DNA from 2 places in the Bacillus sp. iso_77 genome. Region 1 is predicted to be linked to the other one. Evidence: predicted binding sites of a transcription regulator. Region 1 holds the regulator's gene; the other holds the start of a gene.
What was found. Region 1 encodes Rex, which represses fermentation and respiration genes when NADH is low (regulators of the CRP and FNR family bind a similar motif). Its sites were predicted from a motif close to TTGTGAAATATTTCACAA; they were not measured.
Positions count from the first base shown of each region.

Region 2: the regulator Rex is predicted to act here: its motif matches at 5,655-5,672, upstream of AC0VYC_RS01745 (L-lactate dehydrogenase).

Region 1 is NZ_CM149683.1:604,038-612,333, reverse strand. It holds gene groL (chaperonin GroEL) at 1-943, opposite strand, end outside; gene groES (co-chaperone GroES) at 1,000-1,284, opposite strand; gene AC0VYC_RS03040 (CPBP family intramembrane glutamic endopeptidase) at 1,514-2,248, shown strand; gene AC0VYC_RS03035 (YdiK family protein) at 2,245-2,439, shown strand; gene AC0VYC_RS03030 (NUDIX hydrolase) at 2,497-3,123, shown strand; gene tatC (twin-arginine translocase subunit TatC) at 3,163-3,927, opposite strand; gene AC0VYC_RS03020 (twin-arginine translocase TatA/TatE family subunit) at 3,934-4,113, opposite strand; gene AC0VYC_RS03015 (redox-sensing transcriptional repressor Rex) at 4,141-4,794, opposite strand; gene moaC (cyclic pyranopterin monophosphate synthase MoaC) at 4,810-5,301, opposite strand; gene AC0VYC_RS03005 (ABC-F family ATP-binding cassette domain-containing protein) at 5,440-7,362, shown strand; gene tsaD (tRNA (adenosine(37)-N6)-threonylcarbamoyltransferase complex transferase subunit TsaD) at 7,829-8,296, opposite strand, start outside.
Region 2 is NZ_CM149683.1:318,358-326,653, forward strand. It holds gene opuAB (glycine/proline betaine ABC transporter permease subunit OpuAB) at 1-131, shown strand, start outside; gene AC0VYC_RS01720 (glycine betaine ABC transporter substrate-binding protein) at 131-1,012, shown strand; gene AC0VYC_RS01725 (alpha/beta fold hydrolase) at 1,121-1,927, shown strand; gene AC0VYC_RS01730 (SDR family oxidoreductase) at 2,013-2,735, shown strand; gene AC0VYC_RS01735 (M20 peptidase aminoacylase family protein) at 2,783-3,910, opposite strand; gene AC0VYC_RS01740 (YfcC family protein) at 4,064-5,494, shown strand; gene AC0VYC_RS01745 (L-lactate dehydrogenase) at 5,711-6,658, shown strand; gene AC0VYC_RS01750 (L-lactate permease) at 6,702-8,296, shown strand, end outside.

The DNA of each region.
Region 1 (8,296 bases):
GCTGACCAATTTCAGTTGATTTCAGGTCAAGTCCTAGGTCTTCTGTGATTAATTCTCCGCCAGTTAGAACAGAGATGTCTTCAAGCATTGCTTTACGACGATCACCGAATCCAGGTGCTTTTACTGCCACTGCGTTGAATGTTCCACGAAGTTTGTTCACAACAAGTGTTGCAAGTGCTTCGCCTTCTACATCTTCAGCAATGATCAATAATGGTTTTCCTTGTTGTACGACTTGCTCAAGTACAGGAAGGATTTCTTGAATATTTGTGATCTTTTTATCAGTGATTAAGATGTAAGGATTTTCAAGAACCGCTTCCATCTTATCAGAATCAGTGACCATGTATGGTGAAGCGTATCCACGGTCAAACTGCATTCCTTCAACCACTTCAAGCTCAGTTGTGAAACCTTTAGATTCTTCAATTGTGATGACGCCGTCGTTTCCTACACGCTCCATCGCTTCAGCAATTAGGCTGCCGACTTCTTCATCTGCTGCAGAAATAGACGCAACTTGAGCAATTGATTCTTTACCTTCGATTGGTTTAGAAATCTCATGCAAGCCTTCAAGTGCTACTTTCACTGCTTCTTCGATTCCTTTACGAACGCCAACAGGGTTTGCACCAGCTGTTACGTTTTTAAGACCTTCACGGATCATTGCTTGAGCTAGAACTGTTGCAGTCGTTGTACCGTCACCAGCTACATCGTTTGTTTTGCTTGCAACTTCTGCCACAAGTTTTGCACCCATGTTTTCAAATGCATCTTCTAATTCGATTTCTTTTGCAATCGTTACACCATCATTTGTGATAAGTGGAGAACCGAATTTTTTCTCAAGAACCACGTTACGTCCTTTAGGTCCTAAAGTTACTTTTACAGCATCTGCAAGTGCATCTACACCACGTAACATCGCACGACGTGCTTCTTCACTGAACTTAATATCTTTTGCCATAATAACGAAACCTCCTCAGTCTTTTTAGAAATTTATCTCAATCTTTGTTTATGTGATTAACCAATAACAGCTAAAATGTCGCTTTCACGAAGGATTAAATATTCTTTTCCTTCATATTTCACTTCAGTACCTGCATATTTTGAGAAGATAATGCGGTCGCCTGTGTTTACTTCTAACGCAACGCGCTCACCACTTTCAAGTACACGACCTGAACCTGCTGCAACAATTTTACCTTCTTGCGGTTTTTCTTTTGCAGAATCCGGTAAGACAATACCGCTAGCGGTTTTTTCCTCAGATTCAACGAGTTCAATGATTACGCGATCGCCTAATGGCTTTAACATAAGAAACAACCTCCTCAATTTTTATATGTAGTCTTTTTTAGCACTCATCACTAGTGAGTGCTAACACATTTATTATAATAAAGAATGTCTTCTGTAATTTCAAGTAAAAACCTTTAAAAATTTTTACGCTTTCATGATCTTTTTTTATCACCGATTCTTTCCTTTTCAACGAAAAAGAAGACTTGTGTTACAATAAATCTAGTTCTTTTAGTAAAGGGGTTTTCGTTACTTGAAAAAACAATATTGGTACATCATCTTAACGTATATATTGGTGCAATTTTCTGCGTTTCCGTATGTGTTCATCATGAAGTGGTTAGGTTACATTCAGACACCGATGACACAAGCAGAGCTCTCCAAATTGTCAGGAACATGGACAATCATCAGCTTCTGTATTGGACTAATCATTATTCTGCTCATCCTTCGGACTGTACCAAAAGCTTCACTTCGAAATGAAGCACCGGCATCAGTCGGCGTGGCAATCGCTTGGATCATTGGCGGTTTCTTTCTTTCCCTCTTTGCACAATCCATTGCGGGGGCGATTGAACAATATGCATTTGGCATTAGCCGAGAATCCGAAAATACTCAAAACATTTTAGCCATTATGGATGCAGTTCCATGGCTTGTAATCGTCATCGCTCTGATTGGACCGATATTAGAAGAAATCATTTTTCGAAAAATCATTTTTGGTGTGGTTTATGAAAAAACGAATTTTTTCATTGGCGCACTTGTCAGTTCAGTGGTTTTTGCTGCTGTACACAATGATTTCCCACATATCTTGCTCTATACCGCAATGGGCTTTACATTTGCCTTTTTATATGCGAAAACAAAACGAATCATTGTGCCAATCGGTGCTCATATGCTGATGAATTCGCTCGTTATCCTTGTGCAGATTGAGCCAGTAAGAAAAATGATTGAAGAACAATCTCAAACTATGCAAATGATTATTGGAGGCTTTTTCTCATGAGAAACCCTGTCGTATGGGGCATTATTTATTTTGCCGTAGGTGTGGCGTTCACCTATATGGCCATTCAAAATCCAGGTGACATGTGGTCATTTTACAGCATTTTGCTGATGGTGTTTGCGGCCTATAATATCAATATCGCGTTAAAAATGTTTGCTTTTTCTGTCAAAATGAAAAAACAGCAGCAAAAATAAAGCAAAAACCATTTTCCGCCGTTTGGAAAATGGTTTTTTTATGGAGGTCATGTTTTCATGGAACACGAAAAACTGAACATCATGAACAATCAGCATGAAACGATTGGTACAGCCGCTCGATCTGATATCCATGCTGAGGGCCTTTGGCATGAAACCTTTCATTTCTGGCTTTTAAAAAAGGAAGATGACACAGTGTTTCTCTATTTTCAGCTGAGGAGCCCCTCCAAAAAGGATTTCCCTTCTCTATTTGATATCACCGCAGCAGGCCACCTTCTCGCAGATGAACAGCCTTCTGATGGCATCAGAGAAGTCGAAGAAGAGCTTGGTCTCTCCATCTCGTTTGAGAACCTTACCTTTGCTGCTGTTATTAAAGATGAAATCCATATGCCTTCGTTTACCGATCGTGAGTTTTGCCATGTGTATCTTTATATGGATCAAAAAGAGCACATGGATGTCCATCTACAGAAAGAAGAAGTTGCTGGACTTTATAGAGCAAGGTTGATGGATGCACAGCAGCTTTTAAGTAGAGAATGCGAAAAAATGAACATCGAGGGCTTTGAAGTGGATGCAGACGGCAAGCGACGTGAGGAAAAGAGAGAGGTCCGTGTACATGATTTTGTTCCGCATGAACCTGCCTATTATGAGCATCTCTTTCAAGCAATCAATCAATTTCTTTCACAATAGAAAAAGCATCGTGACCCCTATTTGGATCACGATGCTTTTTTATGAGACAACATCATTTTCTTTCTCCTCTGTCTCTGTTTGCTGCATTTTGCGATAGGTCACTCTTGAAATGACAATACTCACTTCATACAAAACGAGCATTGGCAAGGTAACCATGAGGTGAGAAACGAGCTCTGGCGGTGTAATCAGTGCGGCAATGACAAGGAGGACAAAATAGGCATACTTCCGTATTTTTGATAAAAACATCGGTGTAATGATACCAAGTCTAGTGAGAAACATCAACACGACAGGCATCTGAAACAAAAAGCCAAATGGAAGTGTTAACTGCATCAGAAATGTAAAATACTCATGAATCCCAATCACTTGCTCCACATGTAAATCATTTGACATCCGTATCATAAAATCGACGACAAATGGAAACAAAATAAAATAAGAGAAAGCCACACCGCTCAGAAATAAAAGCAGTGCAATCGGAATATAAGCAAGTGTCACCTTTCTTTCTTTTTCATATAAGCCAGGACTCACAAACGCCCAAAGCTGATATAAGATCACGGGACACGTCAAAACAAGAGCAATGACAAAAGCGAACTGCATAAACACGTACAGTGGATCTGTGAGCTTAAACGCGTTCAATGTCAGTGTGGCCGCTTCATCGGTATTTTGTAAATACACAATGACCGGCTTAGCGAGAAAAAAACCTGCCACCATAAAGGTGACAAAAAACATCGCAATGATCACTAAACGTTTTCGCAGTTCCACAATATGCTCCATAAGCGGCATATCTTTGACATTCATGAAGCTCATCCTATTCTACTGATCTTCTTTTTTCTTTTTTTCTTCCTGATCATCAGCTAAACCTTTTGTGGCATTTTTGAATTCACGTAATGTATCTCCTGCTGCTCTTCCTAATTCAGGAAGCTTTTTCGGCCCAAAAATAATGAGCGCAACAACCGCAATCAGAACCAAACTTCCAGGACCGATCGGACCCATTTGCTCCACCCCCTTTACCCCTTTTCGTCAGTCCTCCTGTGTAACAGAGTAATGCTTTAAGAAATACACAAGAGACTGAAGTTCAACCGCCAAATCTATATGATGAATTCGAATGTGTTCCGGCACATTCAATCGAGCCGGCGTAAAGTTAAGAATTCCTTTGATGCCAAGGGCAATCAAACGATCTGTAATGGATTGAGCTGCTACGGCAGGCACTGTCAAAATCGCAACAGGAATATCTCCTACCTCTTGCACATGCTCTTCAAGCTTATCCAAATCATAGACAGGCACGCCGCCTATCTCACTTCCTATTTTACTCTCATTGACGTCAAAAGCCATTGAAATTTTTGTATTATTATTTTTAATGAAATTATAGTGTAAAAAAGCAGTCCCTAAATTCCCGACACCGATGAGCATGACATTCGTCATTTCATCTTGGTCAAGGGTCTTTCTAAAGAAGGTCAAGAGGTAATCGACATTATAGCCATACCCTTTCTTCCCAAGTGCACCAAAGTAAGAAAAATCTCGGCGAATGGTGGCAGAATCCACTTTGACTGCATCACTAAGCTCTGCCGATGACACCCTTTGTTTTCCTGATGCATGCAGATTTTTTAAAAAACGGTAGTAAAGCGGCAAACGTTTGGCTGTCGCTTGTGGAATTTTTGACTGGTCTATATTCATATAAGATCCTCCAACTTAAATATCAGATGCTCTGTGAAAATCACCGTTTTTCCCGCCTGTTTTTTCTACTAGATAGGTCGGGCCGATGATCATCCCTTTGTCTATTGCTTTGCACATGTCATAAACGGTCAGTGCACATACTGAGGCAGAAGTGAGCGCTTCCATCTCCACACCCGTACTTCCTTTTGTTTTCACCTGTACTTGTATGTTCAGAATGTACGCATTTCCGTCTTCCTCCCAATCAAAGGAGATATCGACACCTTTTAATGCAAGCGGATGACACATTGGAATGATGCTGGACGTTTGCTTTGCTGCCATAATTCCAGCTACCTGTGCGACAGATAGTACATCCCCTTTTCCAATGTCATGCTTTTGTATTTGATGAAATACTTCTTTTATCATACGAACGCTTGAAACAGCAACGGCAGTTCTCACTGTAGACGATTTGTCACTAATGTCGACCATCTTTGCTCTTCCTTGTTCGTTAAAGTGGCTAAATTGACTCATCTTTCAACGCTCCCTCACTCAAATCATACACTATTTTTTCCTATCTGTCTTTCATTTGACCATGGCAGCCGTATGTAAGATTTGCCGGTTTACTGCTGATAAGCTACACTTAACATATTATAGCAGAGGTGAAGTTACATGATGATTCTACAAGTGAATCAGCTGTCCAAATCGTTTGGCGCTGATACCGTTTTAACGAATATAAAATTGGAAGTCAAAGCGAGGGATCGTATTGCCATTGTCGGTCGTAACGGTGCAGGAAAATCCACGCTTTTAAAAATCATTGCCGGTCAAATGTCTTACGAACAAGGTGAGATCATCAAACCGAAAGACCTATCCATTGGATATCTAGCACAGCATACAGATGTGACGTCTACACGTACGCTAAAAGACGAACTACTATCCGTTTTCGATCATTTAAAAGAAATGGAACAAGAGATGAGAACCATAGAAGAGAAAATGGCTTCTTCCACAGGAACAGAATTAGATTCTCTAATGAAAACCTATGACAGACTGCAACAAGCATTTAAAGATCAAGGCGGCTATCAATATGAAGCAGATGTCCGCTCCATTTTACACGGACTCGGCTTTAGTCATTTTGAAGATCATACAACCGTCCAATCCTTAAGCGGCGGTCAGAAAACCCGTCTAGCGCTTGGAAAGCTATTATTGATGAAACCAGAACTCTTGATTTTGGATGAGCCAACCAACCATCTAGATATTGATACCTTATCATGGCTTGAGCAGTATTTGCAAAATTATACAGGAGCCATCCTCATCGTTTCCCATGACCGATACTTCTTAGACAAAGTCGTGAACCATGTATATGAAGTGTCAAGAACAGCGATGAAAAAGTTCGCTGGGAACTATAGTAAGTATCTTGACCAAAAAGCTGAGCAGCTAGAGCGTGATATGAAGCTGTATGAAAAACAACAAGAAGAAATTTCGAAGCTTCAAGATTTCGTGGATCGCAACTTAGCAAGAGCCTCCACCACAAAGCGTGCTCAAAGTAGGCGGAAACAGCTGGAACGGATGGATCGTTTAGATAAGCCGTTAGGAGATGAAAAATCCGCAAACTTCCATTTCGATATTATGAGGCAAAGCGGAAATGACGTGCTGAAGGTGCATGATCTCGATATTAGTTACGATAAAAAAACGCCGCTCCTCTCCTCCCTCTCTTTTCATATTAAACGTGAGGATAGCGTGGCACTCATCGGTCCTAACGGTATCGGGAAATCAACTCTTTTAAAAACCTTAACGGATACGTTAAAACCAGTAAAAGGCGAGATCAGCTTTGGTTCTCATGTGACGATTGGCTACTATGATCAGGAACAAGCCAAGCTGACATCCTCCAAAAAAGTGTTAAATGAACTTTGGGATGATTATCCCCATATGACTGAAAAAGACATTCGGACTTGTTTAGGAAACTTCCTTTTTTCAGGTGATGACGTCTTAAAGCCTGTACATGCTTTAAGTGGTGGAGAAAAAGCACGACTTGCACTGGCAAAGCTGATGCTCCAAAAAGCCAATTTCCTCATTCTCGATGAACCGACGAACCATCTTGATTTAGACAGTAAGGAAATATTAGAGAATGCACTAATTGATTATCCAGGCACCATCTTGTTTGTTTCGCATGACCGTTACTTTATCAATCGCTTGGCAACAAAAGTACTTGAGCTTTCACCAAATGAAACAAAAGAATACCTCGGTGACTACGACTATTATCTTGAAAAGAAAAACGAACAATTAGAGCTTGAAGCACTCCAAACTCAGGAGACGCATAAAAAACAAGCAGAAAAACCAGTAGAAACAGCAAAACTTTCCTATGCAGAAGAGAAAGAACTCAAAAAGAAAGAAAGACAAAAGCAGCGCCGAATTGAAGAAATTGAAGAGCGTATCGCTGTCATCGAAGACAAGCTCGTTGAAAACGAAGAGCTTCTATGTGATCCTGCTATTTTCCAAGATCACGAGAAAGTACAAGCCATTCAAACAGAAAATGATGCGCTCAATCAAGAGATGGAATCACTTTTTGCGGAATGGGAAGATCTATCAGATGCATAAAGAGTGCCCTAACGGTGCTCTTTTTTTAAGGTGAGAATCTTTATCCACAATGATACCCACAATAACATCTTGATTATTCTTAAATATTTTAAAGTTATCCACTTTATCCACAGCATTTTAATCACATATCCACATAAAAGATCACATTTATACACATTCTCTTCATTTTAAAACGAATTTTCTAACAATTGTGGATATATAACGTTTACATGTGAATAAATCGCTTTCATTTCAATAGAAAAAACTCCTGTATATCCACAGGAGTTCCAAATTTTTGACAAAGGGCTAAAATGAACTTGATTTTAGCCCTTTGTCTTCTTTTCAGCGTGATAGAAAACCTTTGCAGTCTAGGAAGGACGAGTACTGGCGCGGAGCGAATTTCATATTCGTGAGCACCAGCACGCAGGACTGACAAAGAATGCGAGGGTTTGTCTACACGCTGAAACTCCTGTATCCACAGGAGTTCTTATTCATAGGAGACAAGCGGCAGTCCAGGTTGACCGTTCATTGCCATGTCGCCTCTTATTCCCTTTTCAAATGCAATGGTTCCCGCAGCAGCAATCATGGCTGCATTGTCTGTACAAAGAGACAATGGCGGAATCATGACATTCACTTCAGGTAGCTTCGCAAATGCTGAAGTAAGGGCTTCTCTAAGACCTTTATTGGCAGCAACCCCGCCAGCTAGAACGACTTGTTTCACACCATACGCTTCAGCCGCTTTTAAGGTCTTTCCAACCAGCACCTCAATCACGCTTTCTTGGAAACTTGCAGCCAAATCCTCTGGCGCAATGGTTTCGCCCTTTTGAGACGCATTGTGTAACGTGTTGATGACCGCTGATTTTAAACCGCTGAAGCTAAAATGATAGGATCCTTCTTCAAGCCACGCTCGAGGAAGCTTAATCGTTGGCTCCCCTTCATGTGCCAATCGATCAAT
Region 2 (8,296 bases), 290 kb from region 1:
TATATAGTGCAGTAACGCAGCTGAAAACAGGGATTGGTTTTGAAGCTGGTATTGCCATTGTTATCGTAGCGATTACACTGGATCGTATTACACAAAACATTAAAACGAAAAAAACCAGGGGGAATGCTTAATGTGGAAAAAGTCTCTCTACATTGGGATGACCGCCCTGCTTGTCTTTTTACTAGCCGCTTGTGGTGCAAAGTCGGACTCAAATGCGAGTGCAGCACAGCAAGTGAATAAAACCATTATCGGTATTGATCCGGGTTCAGGTATTATGGCGCTGACGGATCAAGCGAAAAAGGACTACGGTTTAGAGGATTGGACGGTTGTGTCTGCCTCAAGTGCAGCGATGACAGCGACATTGAAGAAATCGTATGACCGTAAAAAACCGATTATCATCACTGGCTGGAATCCTCACTGGATGTTTTCCCGCTACGATTTAAAATATTTAGATGATCCGAAAAAATCATATGGTGAGGAAGAAGAAATTCACACCATTTCACGTAAAGGATTTGCGAAGGATCAGCCGGAAGCAGCCAAAATGCTCAGTCAATTTAAATGGTCTCAAGATGATATGGGCGAAGTGATGCTTGATATTCAAGATGGCGTCAAACCAACGGATGCTGCTGTTAAATATGTGAAAAAGCATAAAGATCAAGTAGCGAAATGGACAAAAGGCGTGAAAAAGTCAAACGGTGACAAAATCAATCTTGCCTACGTTGCGTGGGATAGTGAGATTGCAAGTACCAATGTGGCCGCAGAGGTATTGCGTGAGCTTGGTTTTAAAGTGACCTTGACTCAGGTTGAAGCAGGCCCAATGTGGACAGCAATTGCAACCGGAAGTGCTGATGCATCATTATCTGCATGGCTTCCAAATACGCATAAAACGTATGCAGCGAAGTTTAAAGGAAAATATGATGATCTTGGTACAAGTATGAAGGGTCTTCGCATGGGTCTCGTTGTTCCGACTTATATGAAAAACGTCAACTCGATCGAAGATTTGAAAAAATAGCCAATTGTATAACAGTTCCCTTATAATAGAAGGGAGCATATGGAAAAAGCAGTCTGCTCAAAAAGCGACTGCTTTTTCTTATATATAAGGATGGTGGATGAGTTGTCGATGGTGGAAAAACCAATGATGATTTTCCTGCACGGTGGAGGCGTAAGCAGCTGGATGTGGCAGGAGCATATGGAAATATTCAAGGAAACGTATGAATGCTATACCCCTGATTTTATTGGTCACGGGACAAGAGCAAATGAAACATCGTTTTCCATGCGAGAAAGTGCTTTTGAAATCATTTCATGGATAAAGGAGCATGCACATGGTCGTACAGTCATTCTAATTGGCTTCTCTCTAGGTGCACAGGTAGCCGTTGATGTGTTATCGAGAGAGCCAGACATCGCAGACATCGCCATTATCAATAGCGCCCTTGTGTTGCCATTACCATGGCTCTATTTGATGGTAAGGCCCATTTTACCTCTTACATATCCGTTATTAAAAAAAGATTGGTTCATCCAGCTGCAAGCAGAAAAGATGGGACTTCCAAACGATGTACTGGATTATTATGCAGCGGATTCCAAACAATTGCAGAAGAAGACGCTGCTTACGATGTTTCAAGAAAATCTTCATTACAAGCTCCCTGAGACGTTTCAACAAGCGAAGGCACGGATTCTTGTGACAGTGGGAGAAAAGGAAAAGAGCATTATGACTAGGTCAGCAGAGAAAATCACGAATGCACACCCGAATGCAGCCGGGTTCATCGTTCCTGACATTGGACATACGTTTACTTTTGAAAAGAAAGAACTTTTTGTCGACATGATCAAAAGCTTTATAGAAGAGCGTGCGTTACCAGCGGAATTAAAGGAAATAAGGAAGCTAGGCCATTTAGAAAGTGAAGATGAGCATAAAAGGGGCAGGCATGTATAAGACATTGTATGATATAGGTATAAAACGCTTACAGATGCATGGGTGTATGGATGGAAGCTCGTAAGTGAGCCATGAAGGAGGAAGCATGAGTAAAAACTATATCATATTTGGTGCGAGTCAAGGATTAGGGGATGCCTTTGTAAAAGGTCTTCCTTCAAGTGGAGATACAGTATGGATTGTGTCACGAAGTGAACCAAGCAGTTTGAATATAGATGACGGAGTGCGTAGAATCTGGCTGAAGATCGATTTATCAAGCCAAACCCATATCCCTTTTATGCTCGAAGCATTGAAGAATCAAACAATTGATGTACTCATTTATAACGTCGGTTTATGGGAAAAACGCGGCTTTGAAGATGATTATTCTTTCGATTTTGATCAACCGGAGGATATCGCTCATTTAATCAATGTGAACGTTACCTCAACGATTACCTACATCCAAGCTCTGCTTCCGCACGTAAGGACATCTGAGAATGGAAAGATCATCGTCATTGGTTCTACTGCGGGACTTGACCATACGAATTTGTCTCAGGTTTCTTTTGTTGCTTCTAAATTTGGGCTTCGTGGTATTGTGAACGCACTAAGAGAGCACGTGAGGAAAGATAAAATATCCGTTACCTGTATCAATCCAGGAGAGCTGGCGGCAGAAGTTCCGTACGAAGATGGCGCTGAAAAAGCCATTGCTCTGTATGATGAAACGAGAATACCTGTACAAGATATTGTCGAGCTGGCAAGGTGTGTCATTCATCTATCCAGGGTGTCCTGTGTCAAAGAAATCAATGTACCGGCAATGACAGATGTGAATGCGTAAAATAAAGGAGACCACCCTCTTCAGGAAAGACGGGTGGTTTTTTTATTTTACGATGAATGCTGCTGAAGTGTTTCGTATACAGCTTCCGTCAAAATCTCAATGCCGGTAAAAATGGCAGAGCGGTCAAATGTCATATAAGGATGGTGAAGCCCTGGTTTTAAATCACAGCCTAAACCAAGCATCGTCGATTTAATATGCGGAACTTCAGCTGCATAAAAATGAAAGTCCTCTCCGCCTGTCGTCACGATCGGTGGATCGAGCTGTTCTTTGCCTAGCACTTGCTCTATGGCATGTGACATGATCTCCACAGCTTCTTCATTTAATGTCGCAGCTGGAAGACGATGATCAGTTGAAAGTGTGATAGAGGCGCCAAAAGCATCCGCTACAGAATGGCATGCTCTTTCAATTTCCTTTTCTAATTCATCCATCACTTCGTTTGTCTGTGCCCGAACGTCGAGTGTAAAAGAGGCCTTGCCAGGGATGATGTTGGAGCTGCCACCGCCTGCATTTAAATTGGTCATTTTCACAGAATGGGCGACTCGTGGATCGACATGGATATGCGCCAGTCTCTGCACAAGCGTAGATGCAACTTCGATGACGTTGACCCCAAGGTGCGGGCGTGCACCGTGTGCTTCCTCCCCTAGAATGGTCCCGACGTAATGATTACTTGATCCGTGCAAAATGGCAGGAGCGCAGCGTCCGTTTAAGGTTTCTTGAATTGGGCGCACATGCACCCCGTATAAATAATCGACGTCAGCTAACACACCTTTTTCGATCATCTTTAAAGCGCCGCCTCCTCTTTCTTCGGCAGGCTGAAAAATGAATCGGATCGTGCCACTTGGGAGTTTTTTTTCTTTCAATGCCATGAATGTCCCAAGTGCCATCGTCATATGTGCATCGTGTCCGCATGAATGGTTGGCTTGAAATACACCATCTACTTCCTGCCACAGTGCGTCAATATCGGCTCTCACAGCAACCACTGGTGCGCCTTCCCCAATTTCACCGATTACCCCTGTACAGTCTTCAAATGTTCTCGTTTTACAGCCTAATTTCTTTAATAGAGCTTCAATATAAGCTGTCGTATTTGTCTCTTCCCAGCTGATTTCTGGATGGGCGTGCAGATGTTCAAAGATGTCTGTTACGGTTTGTTTCATCTCGTTTGTCAAAGTTGTCATGAGAAGCCTCCTTGCTGACAGATAATCTGCCAAAACATTCTTTTAGTGAAATAATATTGATCTTAAATATCATCAGTGTTTATAATATAACACATCATTTTATTATTCAGAAAATTAAGTGAAATTCCGATCGGGACAAAGGGGTTTTGACAGATGAAAACAGCGACAGTATCAGCACCTGAGAAACAAAAAAGAAAACTTCAGATGCCGGATGCATATGTACTCTTATTTATGATTGCTTTAATTTGTACGATCGCAACGTATTTTGTACCAGCCGGTGAATTTGATCGGAAAACGTCAGGAGAGATCACAACAGCTGTTCCTGGCAGTTATCACCGTATTGATCAATCACCAGTTAGTCCGGTTGGTTTTTTTACAGCGATTCAAGAAGGGATGGTTGGTTCATCCTCTATTATTTTTCTGATTCTTTTTACTGGCGGAACCATTGCGATTTTAGAAAAGACAGGTGCCATTAACGGGATGATTCACAATGTCATCAGCCGGTTCCAAACGAAACAGCTATTGTTTATTTGTATTGTTGGCGGATTGTTTTCTGTACTTGGGACGACCGGAATTGTGGTGAACTCGGTCATTGGTTTTATTCCTATTGGGATCATTGTGGCACGTTCTTTAAAGTGGGATGCAGTGGCGGGAGCGGCGGTTATTTACATCGGCTGTTATGCAGGTTTTAACGCAACTATTTTGTCTCCATCTCCATTAGGTTTATCACAAACGATTGCAGAACTGCCGATTTTTTCTGGTATTGGGCTGCGTGTCATCATTTATCTTTGTTTTCTCCTATCTAGTATTGTGTACATCTATTTATATACAAAACGCTTGAAAAATAAAGAAAAGGGAAGCCTGCTTGGTGACGAGTGGTTTCCAGCTAAAGGGCTAGGAGGAGCTGATGCGGAATCTGTGGACAAGCCTGAATTCACCGGTAGACATAAGCTGATTTTAGCGGTGTGCGGTTTGTCGCTTGGGGGTTTTTTATATGGTGCGCTTCAGCTCGGCTGGACCGATAAGGAAATGGCTGGTGTATTCATTTTCATGGCAATTGCTGCTGGTCTGCTTGGGGGATTAGCTGCCAATGATATTGCAAAAACGTTTATTGTCGGCTGTCAAAGCCTTGTATACGGCGCACTCATTGTCGGCATGGCACGCTGCATTTCAGTCATTTTGGAAAACGGCAAGCTGCTTGATACTGTGGTGAATGGGCTTGCGAGTATGCTGACAGGGTTTAGTCCAATCGCTGGTGCGATCGGCATGTATATCGCCAGTGCGCTCCTTCACTTTTTGATTTCATCAGGATCAGGAGAAGCGGTTGTTTTTATACCGATTCTTGCGCCGCTTGCTGATTTAATGGGTATCACGAGACAAGTAGCGGTAGAAGCAGTGATGCTCGGTGAAGGGGTGGTCAACTGCGTGAATCCGACTTCAGGTGTGTTGATGGCTGTCTTGGCTGCAAGTGGGATTCCATACGTGAAATGGCTGCGTTTTATGGTGCCGCTTGCGCTCATTTGGTTCGTCATCGGCCTTGTCTTTATTTGTATCGGTGTCATGATCAATTGGGGACCTTATTAAATAAGAAAGAAGCTGCCAAAGAGTGTTTGGCGGCTTTTTTCTTATGAGAAAATGTATGGGGACAGCAGTTTAAAACCACAATAAGAGTGTTCACAAAATGGCTACATTATTTTTTTGAGCAATCCCCTTGCAAAAGTTTGTGAAGTATTGCACAATAAGAATGTGAAATACTTCACATATAAAAACAACCTAGTTTTACTCAGGAGGATGAGATAAATGACAAACGAAAAAGTAAACAAAGTAGCACTTATTGGAGCAGGTTTTGTCGGCAGCAGTTATGCCTTTACATTAATAAATCAAGCGATCACAGATGAATTGGTAGTCATCGATTTGAATCAAGATAAAGCAATGGGTGATGTCATGGATTTAAACCACGGGAAAGCATTCGCCCCGCATCCTGTGAATACTTGGTATGGAGATTATGAGGATTGTCAGGATGCTGACATTGTATGTATCTGCGCTGGTGCAAACCAAAAGCCAGGTGAAACGAGACTTGATCTTGTTGAGAAAAATTTAAATATATTTAAAGGCATTGTAGACAATGTGATGAAAAGCGGATTCGATGGTATTTTCTTAGTTGCTACGAACCCAGTTGATATTTTGACATATGCGACTTGGAAATTCAGCGGACTGCCAAAAGAACGAGTGGTTGGTAGTGGAACAACGCTTGATACGGCAAGATTCAGATACATGCTTAGTGAGTACTTTGAAGCAGCGGCGCACAATGTGCATGCGTACATCATTGGAGAGCATGGGGATACAGAGCTTGCTGTTTGGAGCCATGCGAATATCGGAAGTGTACCGATCACAGAATTAATGAAGAGAAATGACCAATACAAACAAGAAGATTTAGACGACATCATGGAAAATGTCCGTCATGCCGCTTACCAAATCATTGAGAAAAAAGGCGCGACTTATTACGGTGTAGCGATGAGTTTAGCCCGTATTACTAGAGCCATTTTACACAATGAAAACAGCATTTTGACTGTCAGCACTTATTTAGATGGAGAATACGGAGCAGAAGATGTCTACATTGGTGTACCTGCCCTCGTGAACCGAAATGGTGCAACAGAAGTGATGGAGCTCGCACTGAATGACACAGAAAAAGAAAAGTTCGCACACAGTGTGAATGTGTTAAAAGAAATTTTAGCTCCTCATTTTTAATCAATCAAAGGCAACCTATCTGAGCAGAAAAGGATGAATCACTATGTGGCAGCAAATATATGATCCGTTTGGTAATGAGTTCGTCAGTGCATTGGTGGCCATGCTTCCAATCTTGTTTTTTCTACTTGCATTAACTGTATTTAAGTTAAAAGGTGTATTAGCCGCTTGTTTTACCTTGATCGTCAGTTTTGTAACAGCTGTTTTCTTCTTTCATATGCCAATTGAAAAAGCATTCTCTGCTGTGGTGCTCGGTGTATCTAATGGGCTGTGGCCGATTGGATATATCGTCATCATGGCCGTATGGCTCTATAAAATTGCTGTGAAGTCTGGAAAGTTTGATGTCATTCGTTCTAGTATTGCAGGAATTTCTCAAGATCAACGGTTACAGCTCTTATTAATTGGTTTTAGTTTTAACGCATTTTTAGAGGGAGCCGCTGGATTCGGTGTACCGATTGCGATTAGTGCCGCTCTTTTAACAGAGCTTGGGTTTAAACCACTGAAAGCCGCCATGCTCTGCTTGATTGCAAATGCTGCGTCTGGCGCTTTTGGTGCAGTAGGTATTCCGGTTATTACAGGGGCGCAAATGGGAAATATGACGCCGCTTGAGCTGTCTCAAACCCTTGTGTACACCATTCCGTTTATTTCTTTCTGTATTCCGTTTCTGCTTATTCTCATTGTAGACGGCTTTAAGGGGATCAAAGAAACACTTCCAGCCTTGCTTGTTGTGAGTGGAAGCTATGCGATTCTGCAGGCTGTTACAATGGTCACGATGGGTCCTGAGCTTGCCAATATTATTTCAGCTTTAGCGAGTATGGGAATTTTGGCTTTATTTCTTCGAAAATGGCAGCCGAAACATATTTATCGTGAAGCAGGGGCACCAGCCATTGAGAAGAAACAAACGTATAGCGGGGTTGAGGTGCTGAAAGCATGGTCTCCGTTTTATATTTTAACTGCCGTCATTACTGTATGGAGCCTACCAGCTTTTAAAGCATTATTTGCTGAAGGAGGACTGCTCAACTGGACAACCATTTTAGTGAAAATGCCGTTTCTGCATCAGCAAATTGTGAAATTACCGCCAATTGCTCAAACAGAAACACCGATTGATGCGATCTTTAAAATTGATGTTATTAGTGCAACAGGTACCGCTATTCTAATTGCAGTGATGCTGACAGGATTGTTCAGCAGACATATTACATTAAAAGAAGGGGCTGCCTGCTTAAATGCAGCGGTCAAAGAGCTTTGGGTCCCTGTTCTTACGATTTGTTTTGTCATGGGCTTTGCCAACTTGGCGAACTTTGCAGGTCTAAGTTCTGCTATCGGACTAGCGCTTGCTAAAACAGGCGATTTATTCCCGCTTGTCAGCCCAGTGCTTGGCTGGATCGGCGTGTTTATTACGGGATCTGTTGTGAGTAACAATGCCTTATTCGGTAACCTTCAAGCAGTCACCGCTTCTCAAATCGGCTCTCAGGCAGGTTTGTTAATCGGGGCAAATACGACCGGTGGTGTGATGGCGAAATTAATTTCTCCACAATCCATTGCCATTGCAACAGCAGCTGTTGGAGAAACAGGTAAAGAATCTGAGCTCTTCCAAAAAACAGTGAAGTACAGCTTCATTTTGCTCGGCATCGTATGTATATG